2 regions of the Mycobacterium sp. TY815 genome follow, and region 2 is predicted to be linked to the other one. Evidence: riboswitches for the same ligand, from Rfam matches in the RefSeq annotation. Region 2 holds a riboswitch; the other holds the start of a gene.
The links. A riboswitch is a leader RNA that binds a small molecule or an ion and turns the genes downstream of it on or off. The one in region 2 is predicted to bind glycine.
Positions count from the first base shown of each region.

Region 1: another riboswitch for glycine. It lies ahead of gcvH (glycine cleavage system protein GcvH); the one in region 2 lies ahead of gcvP (aminomethyl-transferring glycine dehydrogenase).

Region 1 covers NZ_JAUFRX010000001.1:564,364-572,201, forward strand. Annotated here, with positions in the region: partial or broken gene QXK92_RS02345 (phosphoribosyltransferase) at 1-142, opposite strand, end outside; gene QXK92_RS02350 (L-serine ammonia-lyase) at 347-1,741, opposite strand; gene gcvH (glycine cleavage system protein GcvH) at 1,826-2,221, opposite strand; glycine riboswitch at 2,720-2,811, opposite strand; gene QXK92_RS02360 (hypothetical protein) at 2,833-3,198, shown strand; tRNA gene QXK92_RS02365 (tRNA-Leu) at 3,320-3,405, opposite strand; gene QXK92_RS02370 (M20/M25/M40 family metallo-hydrolase) at 3,562-4,929, shown strand; gene QXK92_RS02375 (YbhB/YbcL family Raf kinase inhibitor-like protein) at 4,949-5,476, shown strand; gene QXK92_RS02380 (alpha/beta fold hydrolase) at 5,488-6,069, shown strand; gene QXK92_RS02385 (response regulator transcription factor) at 6,296-6,940, shown strand; gene QXK92_RS02390 (sensor histidine kinase) at 6,958-7,838, opposite strand, start outside.
Region 2 covers NZ_JAUFRX010000001.1:1,050,903-1,058,740, forward strand. Annotated here, with positions in the region: gene QXK92_RS04510 (haloalkane dehalogenase) at 1-681, shown strand, start outside; gene gcvP (aminomethyl-transferring glycine dehydrogenase) at 689-3,514, opposite strand; glycine riboswitch at 3,678-3,775, opposite strand; gene QXK92_RS04520 (MerR family transcriptional regulator) at 3,808-4,431, opposite strand; gene QXK92_RS04525 (bifunctional nuclease family protein) at 4,696-5,190, opposite strand; gene QXK92_RS04530 (MerR family transcriptional regulator) at 5,263-6,003, opposite strand; gene garA (glycogen accumulation regulator GarA) at 6,000-6,461, opposite strand; gene gcvH (glycine cleavage system protein GcvH) at 6,726-7,130, opposite strand; gene QXK92_RS04545 (DUF881 domain-containing protein) at 7,158-7,838, opposite strand, start outside.

The DNA.
Region 1 (7,838 bases), 490 kb from region 2:
GAGCGAGGCCGAGCACGAGTAGATCGGGTTTGCCGCGATAGGAGGCCAGCTCGGCTGCCAGTACGCGACCCGCTCCGCGGCGGTCGCGGTACCTGCGAGCCGGCATTCGCCGGAGAAAGCCCCTGGATGGGATCCTCGATGGGGTCATGTCACACTCCCGACTGCGCGCCTCGTTTAGCCTACGACGCCGAGTCTGAGTGCAGAACTCTGCAATCAGCTGCGCGCGCTGACTGCAGTCGTCTCGCGGGCCTCGCCGCTCCCACCCGCCGAGCTTCGGTCCGAGCCCCCTAGAAGGTGAACCCCGTCGATTGCCTCGTCGCTCAGCGAGCCATTTCCCTTGTCCAGTTCAGCATTCGATGTAGTTGACCGAGACGTTCACAGCCAGTCCGCCGGTGGCGGTCTCCTTGTATTTGTGACTCATGTCCAGACCCGTAGTGCGCATGGTGTCGATGACCTCGTCGAGGCTGACCAGATGCGTACCGTCGCCGCGCAGTGCCATCCGCGCGGCGTTGATGGCCTTACCGGCCGAGATGGCGTTGCGCTCGATGCAGGGCACCTGGACCAGTCCGGCGATGGGGTCGCAGGTCAGGCCAAGGCTGTGCTCCATCGCAATCTCCGCGGCATTCTCAACCTGTTGCGTTGTGCCGCCAAGGATTTCGGCCAGTCCGCCGGCGGCCATGGACGCGGCCGAGCCGACCTCGCCCTGGCAGCCCACCTCGGCGCCCGAGATCGACGCACGCTCCTTGTACAGCGACCCGATGGCTCCGGCGGTAAGCAGGAACCGGATCGCCGTGTCATCGGGGTCGGCCTTGCCGGCTGCGGTGTAGTGCACGGCGTAGTGCAGAACGGCGGGGATGATGCCGGCAGCGCCGTTGGTGGGGGCGGTGACGACCCGGCCCCCTGAGGCGTTCTCCTCGTTGACCGCCAACGCGACCAGATTGACCCAGTCCTCAGCGAAATGGGCGGCGCGGTTCGGATCCTCGGCGTCGAGACGTCGGTACCAGTCATGGGCGCGCCGCCGGACGTTCAGTCCGCCCGGCAGGATGCCGGTGCGACTGACGCCGTTGCGTTCACATTCGACCATCACGTCACGGATGTGCAGCAGGCGTTGGCGCACCTCCGCCTCACTGCGGGTACCGGTCTCGTGGGCGAGCATGACCTCGCTGATCGACATGTTCTCGGTCTCGGTGAGTTTCAGTAGTTCCTCGGCGGAGGAGAACGTCAGCGCGGCGGGCGGCTCGCCTGCGCTGCCCGCCGGCGTGGCGGCCGCCTCGGTCCCGGTGAGCACGAAGCCCCCGCCGATCGAGAAGTAGGTCTCGGCGAAGATGGTGTTGCCGTCACCGTCGACCGCGTCCAGGCGCATGCCGTTGGGATGCGTCGGCAGCACTGTGAGCGGATGGAGCACCATGTCCTCTTCGCGCAGTGCGATCGGGACGCTCCCGCCGAGCAGAACTGCAGCGCCAGAACGGAACTCGGCAAGCCGTGCTTCCTTGACCTCGGTCCGAACGGTTTCCGGGAGGTGACCGTCCAGACCCAGCAGGATGGCCGGCTGAGTGCCGTGTCCGGCGCCGGTGGCCGCCAGTGACCCGTACAGGTCGACGCGGACACTGGCCACCCGGGTGAGCCGATCGGAGCCGCGCAACTCTTCGGCAAATCGCGCGGCGGCCCGCATCGGCCCAACCGTGTGCGAACTGGACGGTCCGATGCCGACCGTGAACAGATCGAACACGCTGATGGTCACCGGTCTAGGCCCTTGATTTTGAGTAGATCGGGAAGTGACGTGCCAGCTGCGCGATCCGCGCGGGCAGGCCGCTCAGGTCGGCGTTCACGCGCTGACTCCGTTTTTCTCCGCGTACTCCGCAGCGGTCAGCAGCTCGCCGGCCGCGTCGGGCTGGACGGCGAACAACCAGCCGGCACCGTACGGGTCGGCGGTGATCACGGCGGGGTCCTCGGCGGCGGCCCGGTTCACCTCGATGACGGCCCCGCTGACGGGTGGGTAAAGCTCGGAGACGGTCTTGGTCGACTCGAGCTCCCCGCACGCCTCGCCGACCGTGACAGCGGCGCCCACCTCAGGGAGGTCGACGAAAACCAGGTCACCGAGGGAGTTCGTGGCCACCGACGTGACGCCAATTCGCACCGGTGTGTCCGGTAGTCCGGCGCCGGGGGCGATCATCACCCACTCATGATCGTCGGTGTAACTGCGGTCATTCGGGATGGACACGTGCCTAACTCCTTGCAGGGGTTCCGTGGTTCAGCCGCGCCGGTAGAACGGGAAGGGGGCACGTGAGACGTCGCCGTCGGACAACGCCTGTAGCACAGCGCGCTCTACGAAGTCCTTGTTCAATCGGACTGCCGTGCCCAGCCGGGCCTCGTAGGGGCAGGATTATCGGCGCGGTACCGCGGATCTGCGCAGGATTGGCCGAGTCGATCAGGTCGTCGAGGCGGTCGAAGGCCACGGTCTCGAGCATGCGGGCGACGGCGGTGGGGCCGGGGCCGATATGGCGGGTGCAGAAAGAGTCAACGTAGAGCTGCGATGAGACGTCAGGTACCACGCCAGGTGCCTCCAGGTTCACGAAGTCCGGATGTCTCCGAACTGGAATCGACACCTCCCCGCTCTGTCCTGTGAACCTGAGAGTTTGGGGGCATCCGGCCCGCGGGCCGGATGCGCTCTACACCTTCGGTAAGTCCCGGCTTGGCCGAGGCTGTTCTCCAGAGTTGCCTCGGCGCTGCGGTACTGGGGCCTGAGAGATTCCCGGGGAGGAACTTGCTCCTACGGCGCCTCCGTGGCGGAGGTTCTCCCGCTGCGCTTCAACGGCGTCTTGAGTTGTGATGGTGGACGCTACCTTCCGAACCCGCCGTTGTCATCCTGAGAACTTCGTCGGGGGTGTCGCGGCTGCCTGGAATGTGGGGCTCGCGGCCCCTCGCGGGGGTGCTCAATCTCTTGGACATCTAGGCGCCTCGACCTACAAGATGCCCGGCGGTGTGCCGATGTGCTGGGCGGTGCTTGGGTTCTTCGCGTTCGTCATTTGGGCGTTCACCCAGAAGGCCGACACCCTGCACGCGCTGCAATGCACGCCGGTGTGGTTCGTCGTCTTGGCAATCGTCTGGTCGGTGGTCCGCAAGCGGCCGCACCATCTGCAGAAGGAAACCGTCTTCGAGGCTGAACTGGAGTCGGACGAGCCGATGGCATCCGCGTGATCTGACCGCGTGCGGGTCAGCGGGTCCGGACCAGACATAGTCACTACCAGGCTGCTCGTCCGGGGAATCTGCAACCCATCACGCGACTCACCTGTAACCGATGACGCGACTCATCACACAGTGTCCGAGGGGGGACTTGAACCCCCACGCCCATTAGTAGGGCACTAGCACCTCAAGCTAGCGCGTCTGCCATTCCGCCACTCGGACCCGACCAACCGCATGAGTTGGCAGCTAAGGCTATCGGATGGATTCGCGTCGGCCCAATCGGCCTCGGGTCGCACCATTCAGCCCCGCGACTGTCAGCGCAACGCAGCCGTGGGGGACAGATCGCCACCACTGCGAACCGTGGTAGGAAAGGTGACTGTGACCGGTGCAACGGCGGCTGAGCCGAACGACCCGACGGGCCCTGTCGATCCGGCAGACGAGGTGGCCGAAACCGTCAGCCAACTGATCCGCTTTGACACGAGCAATACCGGCGAGCTCGAGACGACCAAGGGCGAGGCCGAGTGCGCACTCTGGATCGCCGAGCAGCTCGCCGAGGTCGGTTACGAAACCGAGTACGTCGAGTCCGGCGCTCCCGGCCGGGGCAACGTCTTCGCCCGCCTCCGCGGCGCAGACCGTACCCGCGACGCCCTGATGATCCACGGTCATCTCGACGTGGTCCCGGCAGAACCCGCCGACTGGAGCGTGCACCCGTTTTCCGGTGCGATCGAGGACGGTTACGTCTGGGGCCGCGGCGCCGTCGACATGAAAGACATGGTCGGCATGACCCTGGTGCTGGCCCGGCATTTCCGCCGAGCCGGCATCGTGCCGCCGCGGGACCTGGTGTTCGCGTTCGTCGCCGACGAGGAACACGGCGGCAAATACGGGGCCCAGTGGCTCGTCGACAACCGGCCGGATCTGTTCGACGGCGTCACCGAGGCGATCGGTGAGGTCGGTGGCTTCTCGTTGACGGTGCCACGCCACGATGGCGGAGAGCGCCGCCTGTATCTGATCGAGACTGCCGAGAAGGGCATCCAGTGGATGCGGCTGACCGCGCGGGGGCGCGCCGGACACGGGTCGATGGTGCACGACAACAATGCGGTCACCGCCGTCGCCGAGGCCGTGGCCCGTCTGGGCCGTCACCAGTTCCCGCTCGTGGTCACCGACACCGTCGCCCAGTTCCTGGCCGCCGTCAGCGAGGAGACCGGTCTGGCCTTCGACGTCGACTCACCCGACCTCGACGGGATGATCGACAAACTGGGCCCGATGGCCAGGATGCTCAAGGCAGTGCTGCACGACACCGCGAACCCGACGATGCTCAAGGCAGGCTACAAGGCCAATGTGGTGCCGGCGACCGCGGAAGCGGTGATCGACTGCCGGGTGCTGCCCGGCCGCCTGGCGGCCTTCGAAGCCGAGGTGGACGCGCTGCTCGGACCCGACGTGAGCCGGGAGTGGATCCGGAGCCTGAGCTCGTACGAGACCACTTTCGACGGTGATCTGGTGGACGCGATGAACGCTGCCGTGCTGGCCCTCGACCCGGGTGCCCGCACGGTGCCCTACATGCTGTCCGGCGGCACGGACGCGAAATCGTTCATGCGGCTGGGGATTCGTTGCTTCGGCTTCAGTCCGCTGCGGCTGCCGCCGGACCTGGACTTCACGTCGCTGTTCCACGGCGTGGACGAGCGGGTACCCATCGACGCGCTGAAATTCGGCACCCAGGTGCTGGCGCACTTTCTCACCCACTGCTGATGACACGAGAGGACTGACCATGACAGTGCCGAACCCTTACGACGCGCTGCCGGAGCTGCCGTCGTTCACCCTGACCTCGGAGTCGATCACCGACGGGCAGCCGCTGTCCAACCCGCAGGTCAGCGGCATCATGGGTGCCGGGGGTGAGGATGTCAGCCCGCAGCTGAGCTGGTCGGGCTTCCCGGCCGAGACGCGCAGCTTCGCAGTCACCGTCTATGACCCCGACGCCCCGACGGCGTCCGGGTTCTGGCACTGGGCGGTGGCCAACCTGCCCGCTGACGTCACCGAGTTGCCCGCCGGTGTCGGCGACGGCGGCGAATTGCCTGGTGGCGCCCTGACATTGGCCAACGATGCCGGTCAGCGTCGTTACATCGGCGCCGCACCGCCTCCCGGGCACGGTCCGCACCGCTACTACGTCGCCGTGCACGCCGTCGATGTCGACAAACTCGATCTGCCGGAGGACGCAACCCCGGCTTACCTGGGCTTCAACCTCTTTCAGCATGCGATCGCCCGCGCCGTCATCCACGCGACGTACGAGCAGACATAAGCAACCAACCCGTGCGCGGGTGCGTCCTGGTTCTACCGGGCGGCAGAGTGCGCAGCGAGGAGCCGTCGCGCTGGTGGCAGCCCGCCAACCTCCGGATGGTGTTCCTTGCTCGTGCTCTGCGGCGCCGGCTGGACTCGGACATCGTCGTGCGACGTGTGCAGTACCGGTTGCGTGGCTGGAACAGCCCGCAGCGGGATCCGGTGCACGACGCCGCCGAGGTGTTGCGCAGCTGCCGACTGCAATGGGCGCCGGAAAAGCTTGTGCTGGTTGGTCATTCGATGGGTGGGCGGGTCGCCGCGCAATTGGCGGCCGGGGGTGGCATTGACGCCGTGGTGGCGCTCGCGCCGTGGTGGGCCGGGGACAAGGGTGACCTGATACCGCCCGGCACGCGCCTGCTGGTCGTGCACGGCACCGCCGACACGCGGACCGATCCGGGGATCTCGTGCGTGCAGACGCAGCGCGCCAGCCGGCGGGGGCTGGATGCGCGATGGGTGGGAATCACCGGTGCGGGCCACGCCATGGTCCGGAATTGGCGTGAATGGCATAGTCACACAACTGATTTCGTTGCCCAATGCCTGGCGGGACAACGTTGAGGCCGGCGCGGCGGCCCGCGGGCCCACCCGGTCGCGGAACCCGGTCGCCCCAGCGGCCGTCCGTCGCGTAGTCCGGATTACGCCGCGCCTGCTCCGGCGCGGTCTGCGCGCCACGCCGACCTTGGGCGGCAAATCAGCGCGGCAAAGGGTCCGGGAGGCAACAATGAGAGGCGCCCCGCCTGGTGCCGGGGCCCGGACGACTTGGCCGAGACCGCATGGAGAGCCGATGACCACCACCGACCGCGTCACCGTCGTCGTAGCCGACGATCACCCGGTAATGCGACAAGGGGTCGTGCGGGCCCTCAAGGCCAGCGGCCGGGTTGATGTGGTCGCGCAGGTCGCCGACGGGCGCGCGGCATTGGACGCCATCAGGAAATTTAAGCCCACGGTCGCACTGCTGGACTACAAGATGCCCGGCCTGGACGGCGTCGAGGTCACCCATGCCGTCGTCCGCGACGGTGTGCCCACCAGCGTGGTATTGCTGACTGCGTTCGATGACAGTCCGGTTGTGTTCAAGGCACTGGCCGAGGGCGCCTCCGGCTTTCTGACGAAAGAATCCGACGCCGACGAGATCGTCAACGCCGTGCTCCGGTGCGCCGAGGGAGAGTCGTATCTGCCGGCCGGAGTGGCCGGCGGTCTGGCCGGTGAGGTCAGGCGGCGCGGCAGGGGAGCGACGACCTCGCTGACCGAGCGCGAGACCCAGGTGATCACCATGATGGCCGAAGGGATGTCGGTGCCGCAGATCGCCGCGCGACTTCACCTGGCGCGCAGCACGATCAAGACGCATGTGCAAACCCTCTATGAAAAACTCGGTGTCTCCGATCGGGGAGCGGCCGTCGCCGAGGCGATGCGGCGACGTCTGCTGGAATAGCGGTCAACCCGGGCGGGTCACGCGTATGCCCGCTCCGACACGACACAGGTGCGCAACGGCAGCTCCACCCGGACGTGCGCCCCGCCGGGTTCATCGATGACTGTCAGTGCGCCGCCGGCGGCCTGCACGCGCGCCCGGTGCGAGGCAAGACCGATGTGCCCCTCGGCGAAACGGCGGGCGGCGATGTCGGCGGCGATCCCCACCCCGTCGTCCACCACGTCGACGCGCGCAACGCCGTGGTGCACGGCCAGTGTCACCGTCGCCGAACTGGCCTGCGAATGGCGGGCCACATTGGAGACCAATTCGCGGATGACCCCGAACAGGATCGGATCGATCGGATTCGGGTCGGGGTAGTCGATGTCGGTCGATATCGCGATGCCGGAGCGCTCTGCGGTGACTGATACCAGTTTGTCCACCGCCGCGGCCAGGCCCACTTGCTCGAGCAGGGCCGGGTGCAGTTCGAACGTGGCTTCGCGGAGCAGTTGTGAGGCTTCCCGCAGACTGGTCAGGGCCTGTTCAAGCGGGGCGTCCGGGGAAACTTTGAGGAAGCTGGCGAGATCCCGGCGGGCCGCCAAGACGTCCTGCAGCGGTCCGTCGTGGATGAACTCTGATATCTGCCGGCGCTCGTCCTGCGAGGCGGTCATCGTCTGAGCCAGCAGCTCCTCGCGCGAGGTCGTGAGTCTGGCCATCTCGTCGACATTGCGTAACCGGAAGATGACCATCAAAAACGCTGTGGTGCAGACGAATCCGTACATCAACACGATCAGCGCCACTTCCCAGGCGCCGACCCGCGGCATGATGACCGGATCCTGTAGCAGTGACGCGGTGAACACCGCGAGGCTGGTGGCCAACACCGCTCCCGCTCGCCGCAGCGACAACTCGACCGCCACCATGCGTG
Region 2 (7,838 bases):
TTCCGTTGCATCGCACCGGATTACCTCGGCTTCGGCCTGTCCGAGCGGCCGCCGGGCTTCGGATACAAAGTCGACGAGCACGCCGGGGTCGTCGGTGAATTCGTCGACCACCTGGGGCTCGACGGATTTGTGACCGTGGGGCAGGACTGGGGGGGTCCGGTCAGCATGGCCGTGGCGGTCGAGCGTGCCGACCGGATCCACGGAGTCGTGTTGGGCAACACCTGGTTCTGGCCGACGGATGTGCTGACCACGAAGATCTTCAGCCGGGTGATGTCCAGCCCGCCCATGCAGTGGGCGATCCTGCACCGCAATTTCTTTGTCGAACAGATGATTCCGGTGGGAACCTCGCGGCGGCTCAGCCCGTCGGTGATGCAGCACTACCGGGCGGTGCAACCCGACGCCGCGGCGCGCAGAGGCGTCGCGGAGATGCCGAAGCAGATCCTGGCCGCCCATCCCCTCTTGGAGCGACTCGGCCGGGAAGTGCCGGCCAAGCTCGGCGCCAAACCGGCGCTGTTCGTGTGGGGCATGAAGGATTTCGCGTTCCGGCCCGGACCGTCACTGCCGCATATGCGCGCGGCGTTCCCCGACCATGTGCTGGTCGAGTTGCCGGCCGCGAAGCACTTCATCCAGGAGGATGCGCCCGAGGAGATAGCCGCGGCCATCGCGGACCGCTTCGGCTGACGCTTATCTAGGCGAAGGCCTCGACAGGCGGGCACGAGCAGACCAGATTGCGGTCGCCGTAAGCGCCGTCGATGCGACGTACCGGCGGCCAGACCTTCGGCCGGAACGCCTTGCCCAACGGGTATGCGGCTTCTTCGCGTGTGTAAGGATGGTTCCACTCGGATGCCACCAGGCACTCGGCGGTGTGCGGGGCGCCGCGCAGCGGATTGTCGTCCACCGGCCACTGTCCGGACCCGACGCGGTCGATCTCGGCGCGGATGCCGATCATCGCCTCGCAGAACGCGTCCACCTCGGCCAGGCTCTCGCTCTCGGTCGGTTCTACCATCAGCGTCCCGGCCACCGGGAAGCTCATGGTGGGCGCGTGGAAGCCGTAGTCTGCCAACCGCTTTGCCACATCGTCGACCGTCACGCCGGTTGCCTTGGTGATGCCACGCAGGTCCAGGATGCACTCGTGGGCGACCATGCCGTTCTCGCCGGTGTAAAGCACCGGGAAGTACTCGTCGAGGCGCCGTGCGATGTAGTTCGCCGACGCGATCGCGGTCAGCGAGGCTGCCCGCAGCCCGTCTCCGCCCATCATCCTGATGTACGCCCAGCTGATCGGCAGGATCGACGCCGACCCGTAGGGTGCGGCGGACACCGGGTGTCCCGGCGGCAACTCGGGTGCGTGCGGGTGGCCGGGCAGGAACTCCGCCAGGTGCGCACGCACCGCCACCGGGCCGACGCCGGGACCGCCGCCGCCGTGCGGGATGCAGAACGTTTTGTGCAGGTTCAGATGGCTGACGTCGCCGCCGAATTTGCCCGGCCGGGCCAGGCCGACCAGCGCGTTGAGGTTGGCCCCGTCGACGTACACCTGGCCGCCGGCGTCGTGCACGGCCGCGCAGATGTCGGCGATGTCGTGCTCGTAGACACCGTGGGTGGAGGGGTAGGTGATCATCAGCGCCGACAGCCGGTCCGCGTGTTCGCTGACCTTGGCGCGCAGATCGTCGAGATCGACGTCGCCGTTCTCGTGGCAGCCCACGACCACCACCCGCATGCCCGCCAACGCGGCCGAGGCCGCGTTGGTGCCGTGCGCGCTGGAGGGGATGAGGCAGATGTCGCGGTGCGGTTCGCCGCGGCTGGCGTGGTAATCGTGAATGGCCAGCAGCCCCGCGTACTCTCCCTGCGAGCCCGCGTTGGGCTGCAGCGAGACGGCGTCATAACCGGTGATGGCGACCAGCCAGTTCTCCAGGTCGGCGATCAACCGGCGCATGCCCGGGGCGTCGGAGGCGGGCGCGAACGGGTGCAGGCGGCCGAACTCCGGCCAGGTGATCGACTCCATCTCTGCGGCCGCGTTGAGCTTCATCGTGCAGGAACCGAGCGGAATCATGCTGCGGTCCAGGGCGATGTCCTTGTCCGCCAGGGTGCGTAGATAACGCATCATCGAGGTCTCGGTGCGGTACCGGTGAAACGCCGGGTGCGTGAGGAATTCCGATGTGCGCGTGGCGATTTCGGATCGATGGGGCTGGCCGGCCGACACCCCGAACGCGTCCAGCACCGCGGCGACATGGGCGTCGGTGGTGGCTTCGTCGCACGCCACCGACACGTGGTCGGCGTCCACGCGCCACAGGTTGATCCCGCCGGCTTTGGCCGCAGCCACCACCTCGTCGGCGCTGCCGGGGACGTGCGCCAGCACGGTGTCGAAGAAGGTGTCGTGCACCAGCGCCTCGCCCAGGGCGCCGGCGATGGTCTCGGCCTGGGAGTGCACCCGGCGCGCGATAGCGGTCAGGCCGTCGGCACCGTGATAGCTCGCGTACATGGCGGCCATCACCGCCAGCAGCACCTGCGCGGTACAGATGTTGCTGGTGGCTTTGTCCCGGCGGATGTGTTGTTCACGGGTCTGCAGTGCCAGCCGGTATGCGTCGCTGCCGTCCGCGTCCTTCGAGACCCCGACGAGGCGCCCCGGCAACTGCCGGGCGTGCTTGGTGTGCACCGCCAGGTAGCCGGCGTGCGGGCCGCCGAATCCCATTGGCACGCCGAACCGTTGGGTGGTGCCGAAGGCGACGTCGGCGCCGATTTCACCGGGCGGCGTCAGCAATGTCAGGGCGAGCAGGTCGGCGCCGATCGCCACCAACGCCCCGCGGTCGTGCGCTTCGCGCACCAGCGCGCTCCAGTCGGTGATCCGTCCGCTGGCCCCCGGCAGCTGGGTGATGACGCCGAAGAAGTCACCGTCGGGCAGGCCCGCACGGAGGTCGGCGGTGACGATCTCGATCCCGAGCGGCTTGGCCCGGGTGGCCAGGATCGTCGCGGTCTGGGCGAACACGTCGGAGTCGACCGCCAGCCGGTTCGCCGGACCGCGGCAGGCACGATGCATCAGCGTCATGGCCTCGGCAGCCGCGGTGCCCTCGTCGAGCATCGACGCGTTGGCGATCTCCAGGCCGGTCAGGTCGGTGACCATCGTCTGGAAATTCAGCAGCGCTTCCAGCCGGCCCTGGCTGATCTCGGGTTGGTACGGCGTATAGGCGGTGTACCAGGCCGGGTTCTCCATGATGTTGCGCAGCAATACCGGCGGGGTGAGGGTGTCGTAGTAGCCCTGCCCGATCATCGACACCGCGACGGTGTTGCTGTCCGCCAGCGCCCGCAGTTCGGCCAGCGCCTCGGCCTCGCTGGCGGCCGGCGGCAGTGCGTCCAGGCCCGGGGCGAGTCCGGTGTCGGTCAGCTGGTCCAAGATGCCGCTGGGCACCGCTTTGGCGGCCAGTTCGTCCAGCGAGTCGACGCCGATGACGTCAAGCATTTTCCGGACGGCCGAGCTGTCCAGGCCGATGTGGCGGTCTGCGAACGTGAAATGGTCGGACACGCGAACTCTCCTGACGTAGGGCACCACTGAAGACGGGGCCCTCTCCCTCTGTCTTCACCCGTATGGCGGGCGCCTGAGAGATTCGGCGCGTGCGGCGCCTTTCCCCATCGGCGGGCTCTGCTTGATGACCGGTGCCCGGTCGAGCCGCTTTCCAGAGGCATCGTTAGCTCGGGCGGTCCGGGTGCCTGAGAGGTTGACGGAGAGGTATTGCTCCTTCGGCGTCTGTAGCTGGCGGCCACAGAACTCTCCCGCGCGAGTGCGATGCGGGGTCCAGTTTACGCCCTATGGGGCAGCTAGCCGATCTTGCGGTCGCGGTGTTTGCGACGGGAGGCCAGTTCGTCCTCGGGTGCGGCGATCGACTCGCCGCCGTCGGCCCGCTCACCGGGGAAGTCGGCGATGACGCCGGTCAGCTCGCGCATCGCGCCGGAGACGGCGATGCCGAACACGCCCTGGCCGCCCTGCAGCAGGTCGACGACCTCCTCCGCCGAGGTGCACTCGTACACGCTGGTGCCGTCGGAGAACAGGGTGATGTTGGCCAGGTCCTGCACGCCGCGCTGGCGGAGGTGGTCGACGGCAACGCGGATGTTGTGCAACGAGATCCCGGTGTCCAGCAGCCGCTTGACGATCTTGAGTACCAGGATGTCCTTGAACGAGTAGAGGCGCTGACTGCCCGATCCGGCTGCGCTGCGGATGGAGGGCACCACCAACGAGGTGCGGGCCCAGTAATCGAGCTGGCGGTACGTGATCCCGGCGATCTGACATGCGCTCGGTCCGCGGTAACCGACCAGCTCGTCGGGCACCGAATCGTCCGGGAACAGTCCGGGCTGCACGGGTTCGGCCGGTTTGACGTTGCCTTTCGGCGCGGTGGCCGGGTGGTCAGCAAGATCCAGCTGTCCTTGACGTGGCTGCTCGCTCACGGTGCGTCCTCTCGCCGATCGCGCTGTTGTCACTAGCTGCGGCACTGGCTGCCCCAACAGCCACGTTATCTCAGGTGCGAGTGTTAGAGAGCATACGCTGTTCGGTGGCTGCTGTGCTGTGGTCGATCATCAACTCGTCAACAAAGTATGGCTGCCACTCGGATGAGTCGGTGATATCTGCCAGGCGTGTCGACAATCCGTTGTGTGATATGAGACGCATCCGTGATATCCGGGGGGTATCCGGCGGACACGGGCGCCTACCGGTCAGGTGGCCTTGAAGTCGTCCGGGGAGACGCTGTCGAGAAACTCCTTGAATTTCTCCACCTCGTCCTCGCGGACCGCGCTGCTGGCCTCTTCGTCGCCCTCGTCCGGAATCAACAGACCGGCCTGCGCGAGCACGTCCTCCTCGACGTAGATCGGCACACCCACCCGCAGGGCGATAGCCACCGAGTCGGACGGCCGCGCCGACACCTTGATGTCGCGATCGAAGATCAGGTCGGCGTAGAAGGTGCCTTCCTGCAGATCGACGATACGCACCTCCTTGAGCGAATGCCCAAGCGCGGCAATCAGATCCCTGATCAGATCATGAGTCAGCGGCCGGGGCGGCTCCACGCCCTGCTGTTCGAGCGCGATGGCCGCAGCCTCCGACTGGCCGATCCAGATCGGCAGGTAGCGGTCACCGTTTGCCTCGCGCAGCAACAGCACCGGCTGGTTCTGGGGCTGCTCGACGCGAATGCCGACAACACGAACTTCACCCATCTGTGTCTGCCCTCCGCACGCGCTGCAGTGACTCAATTCGCCGAATACCAGCTGTCGAACGAAGTCTAGTCCTCAGCGGTGCAGTACGTCGCGAACGGCGGACTTGATCAGTGAGGTGTGCAACGTGATCGCGAGTGCGGCGACCTCTCGTGCCAAGTCGTCGGCACGGTCGCGGGCACCGGCCTTGTCGGCTTTGACCAGCGGACCGGCGATCTGGGCGATCAGGTCCGACTGCCGGTCGGCCGCGGAACGGAACGCCCGCAGATGCCTGGGCTCGACGCCGTAATCGGCCAGCGCCCGTGCACATTGGAGAATCACCACGGCGTGTTCGTCGAAGAAACCGGCCGGCCCGGTGGTGATCACGCCGGCTTTCAGCAGGGCGGTCAGCAGCTCGCCGTCGACCCCCGAGCGTTCCAGCAGGTCTTCGCGACTGAGCCGGACACGGGTGGGCGCCACCGCATCGGCGGCGGCCGCCTCGGATCCGGCGCCGTCGGCCACCGACACCAATCGCGGTACTCCGTAGGGAGATCCGACTGTCGGCAGTTCTCCATCGGGCAGGGCGTCCAGCTGAGCCCGGATCACCTTCAACGGCAGATAGTGGTCCCGCTGTGCGGTGAGGATGAAGCGCAGTCGCGCACAGTCGTAGGCGGTGAACCTCCGATAACCCGACGCCGCACGCTGTGGCGTCACCAGCCCTTCGGCCTCCAGGAAACGAATCTTGGAGATTGTGACGTCGGGGAAGTCCGGTCGCAGCAGGTCCAGGACCGCCCCGATCGACATCCCGGCGAGCGCAGGGCTATCGGGCGCGGTCACTGGCCTCCGGATCCCCCGTCGTCGTCACCCTTGGGGCCGGTCAGAAACACCAGGCGGAACTTGCCGATCTGAACCTCGTCACCGTTGGCCAGCACGGCGGAGTCCACCGGCTCGCGATTGACGTAGGTGCCGTTCAGGCTGCCCACATCGACGACGTTGAACTCGCCGCCTTCCAAACGGAATTCGGCGTGCCGGCGGCTCACGGTCACGTCGTCGAGGAAGATGTCGCTGTCGGGATGCCGGCCCGCCGAGGTGATGGCCTGGTCCAGCAGGAAGCGCGACCCGGCATTGGGCCCGCGTTTGACGACCAGCAACGCCGAGCCCGCGGGGAGTCCCTCCACCCCGGACACCGAACTCTCGGTACCCGACTGAGTGGGCGCGTCCAGTTCGTTGAGGAAGTCGGCGCGGAAGACCGAGGTCGTCTCCACCGTGACTTCGTCACTCTGGTCGTTATCCATGTCCGTCACCCGCTGCTCCTCACTGGCCGCTGTGGCGTTCTCTGACCGGGCCGTTCGGCCGGTCGCCCACTCGGATCTACCGCTTGTACTGCGCTGCTGTCCACTGCTTGAAATAACTGATGTCTCGACCGTACCGCGCACGGGTCGGCCGTGTGCCGACCCCTGCAGGATCCTAAGCCCGACATCCCGGCTTCTCCTAGACCTGCCGAATCCCCCGACTCGTCCAGGATCCTGCCTCGCAACGCATTCGGACCTTAGCAACTCTCATTCGGTGAGGGTGCCGCGGTACGCCTCGGCGTCGAGCAGCCCGGCGATCGCCTCGTCCAGTCCGGCGACGCCGGCGCTGTCCACCTGGAGTTCCAGCAACCAGCCTTCGCCGTAGGGGTCGGAGTTCAGCAGCTGCGGCGTGCTTTCAAGATCCCCGTTGACCGCGGACACCTTGCCCGCGATCGGCGCGTACAGATCCGACACCGATTTCGTCGACTCCACCTCGCCGAAGGAATCGCCGGCACTGAGCTCGGCCCCCACGTCGGGCAACTGCACGAAGACGACGTCACCCAGCGCCGACTGGGCGAAATCGGTGATCCCGACCCGGACGGTGTCTTCCGCGCTGCGGCGAACCCACTCGTGTTCGGTGGTGTAGTGCAGATCGGACGGGATATCGGTCACGGTGATCCTGTTCTGGTCGGGGGTGGTTCACTTGCCGGGCTGAGCGTATTGGTGCTGTTTTGGTTGCCGCAAGGTGGTCACTTCGACGCGGTCGGACTGCTGTACCGACATGCGTCCGCCCACTCGTTTCACGCTGTCCTCTGCCCCACCCGGAATATTCATCGCGGCGGCCAGCGTGGGCGGATCACCAATCGCCAGAATCGAATACGGAGGGGAGAACGACTTGCTGTCGATGGTAAGGGCACCCGCCGAGCCGGTGACCCAGGTGTCCACGCCGACTCGCACGGACTGGCGGGTGTCGTTGATCTCGATCGCCTCGGCGCCGGCTGCCCGCAGCTCGTTGATCACGTCGAGCATCACTTCTGGCGCCACCCCCGGACCGGGATCGTCGATCTTCATCGTCACGCCGGGACCGGTGGCCCCGACCGCACCGGCCAGGATCGACAGAGCGGCCAACCTGGCCTGTGCGCTTTCGATCGCGGCCTGATCGGTGTTTCCGGAGGCCTGCAACGCATTAAGGGTGTTCTGCAGGTCGGCCACTTCGGTGCTCAGCGTCGCCTCGCGCTGCCGCAGCGAGTCGAGCAGCACCAACAGGTCTGCGGGACGAGCGGTTTCCAGCGAGTCGCCGGATTCGTTCTGACGCACCTGCGTGACGATCGCGATGCCCAGGACCAGGCAGAGCAGCACCGCCAGAGTGCCGAACACGAG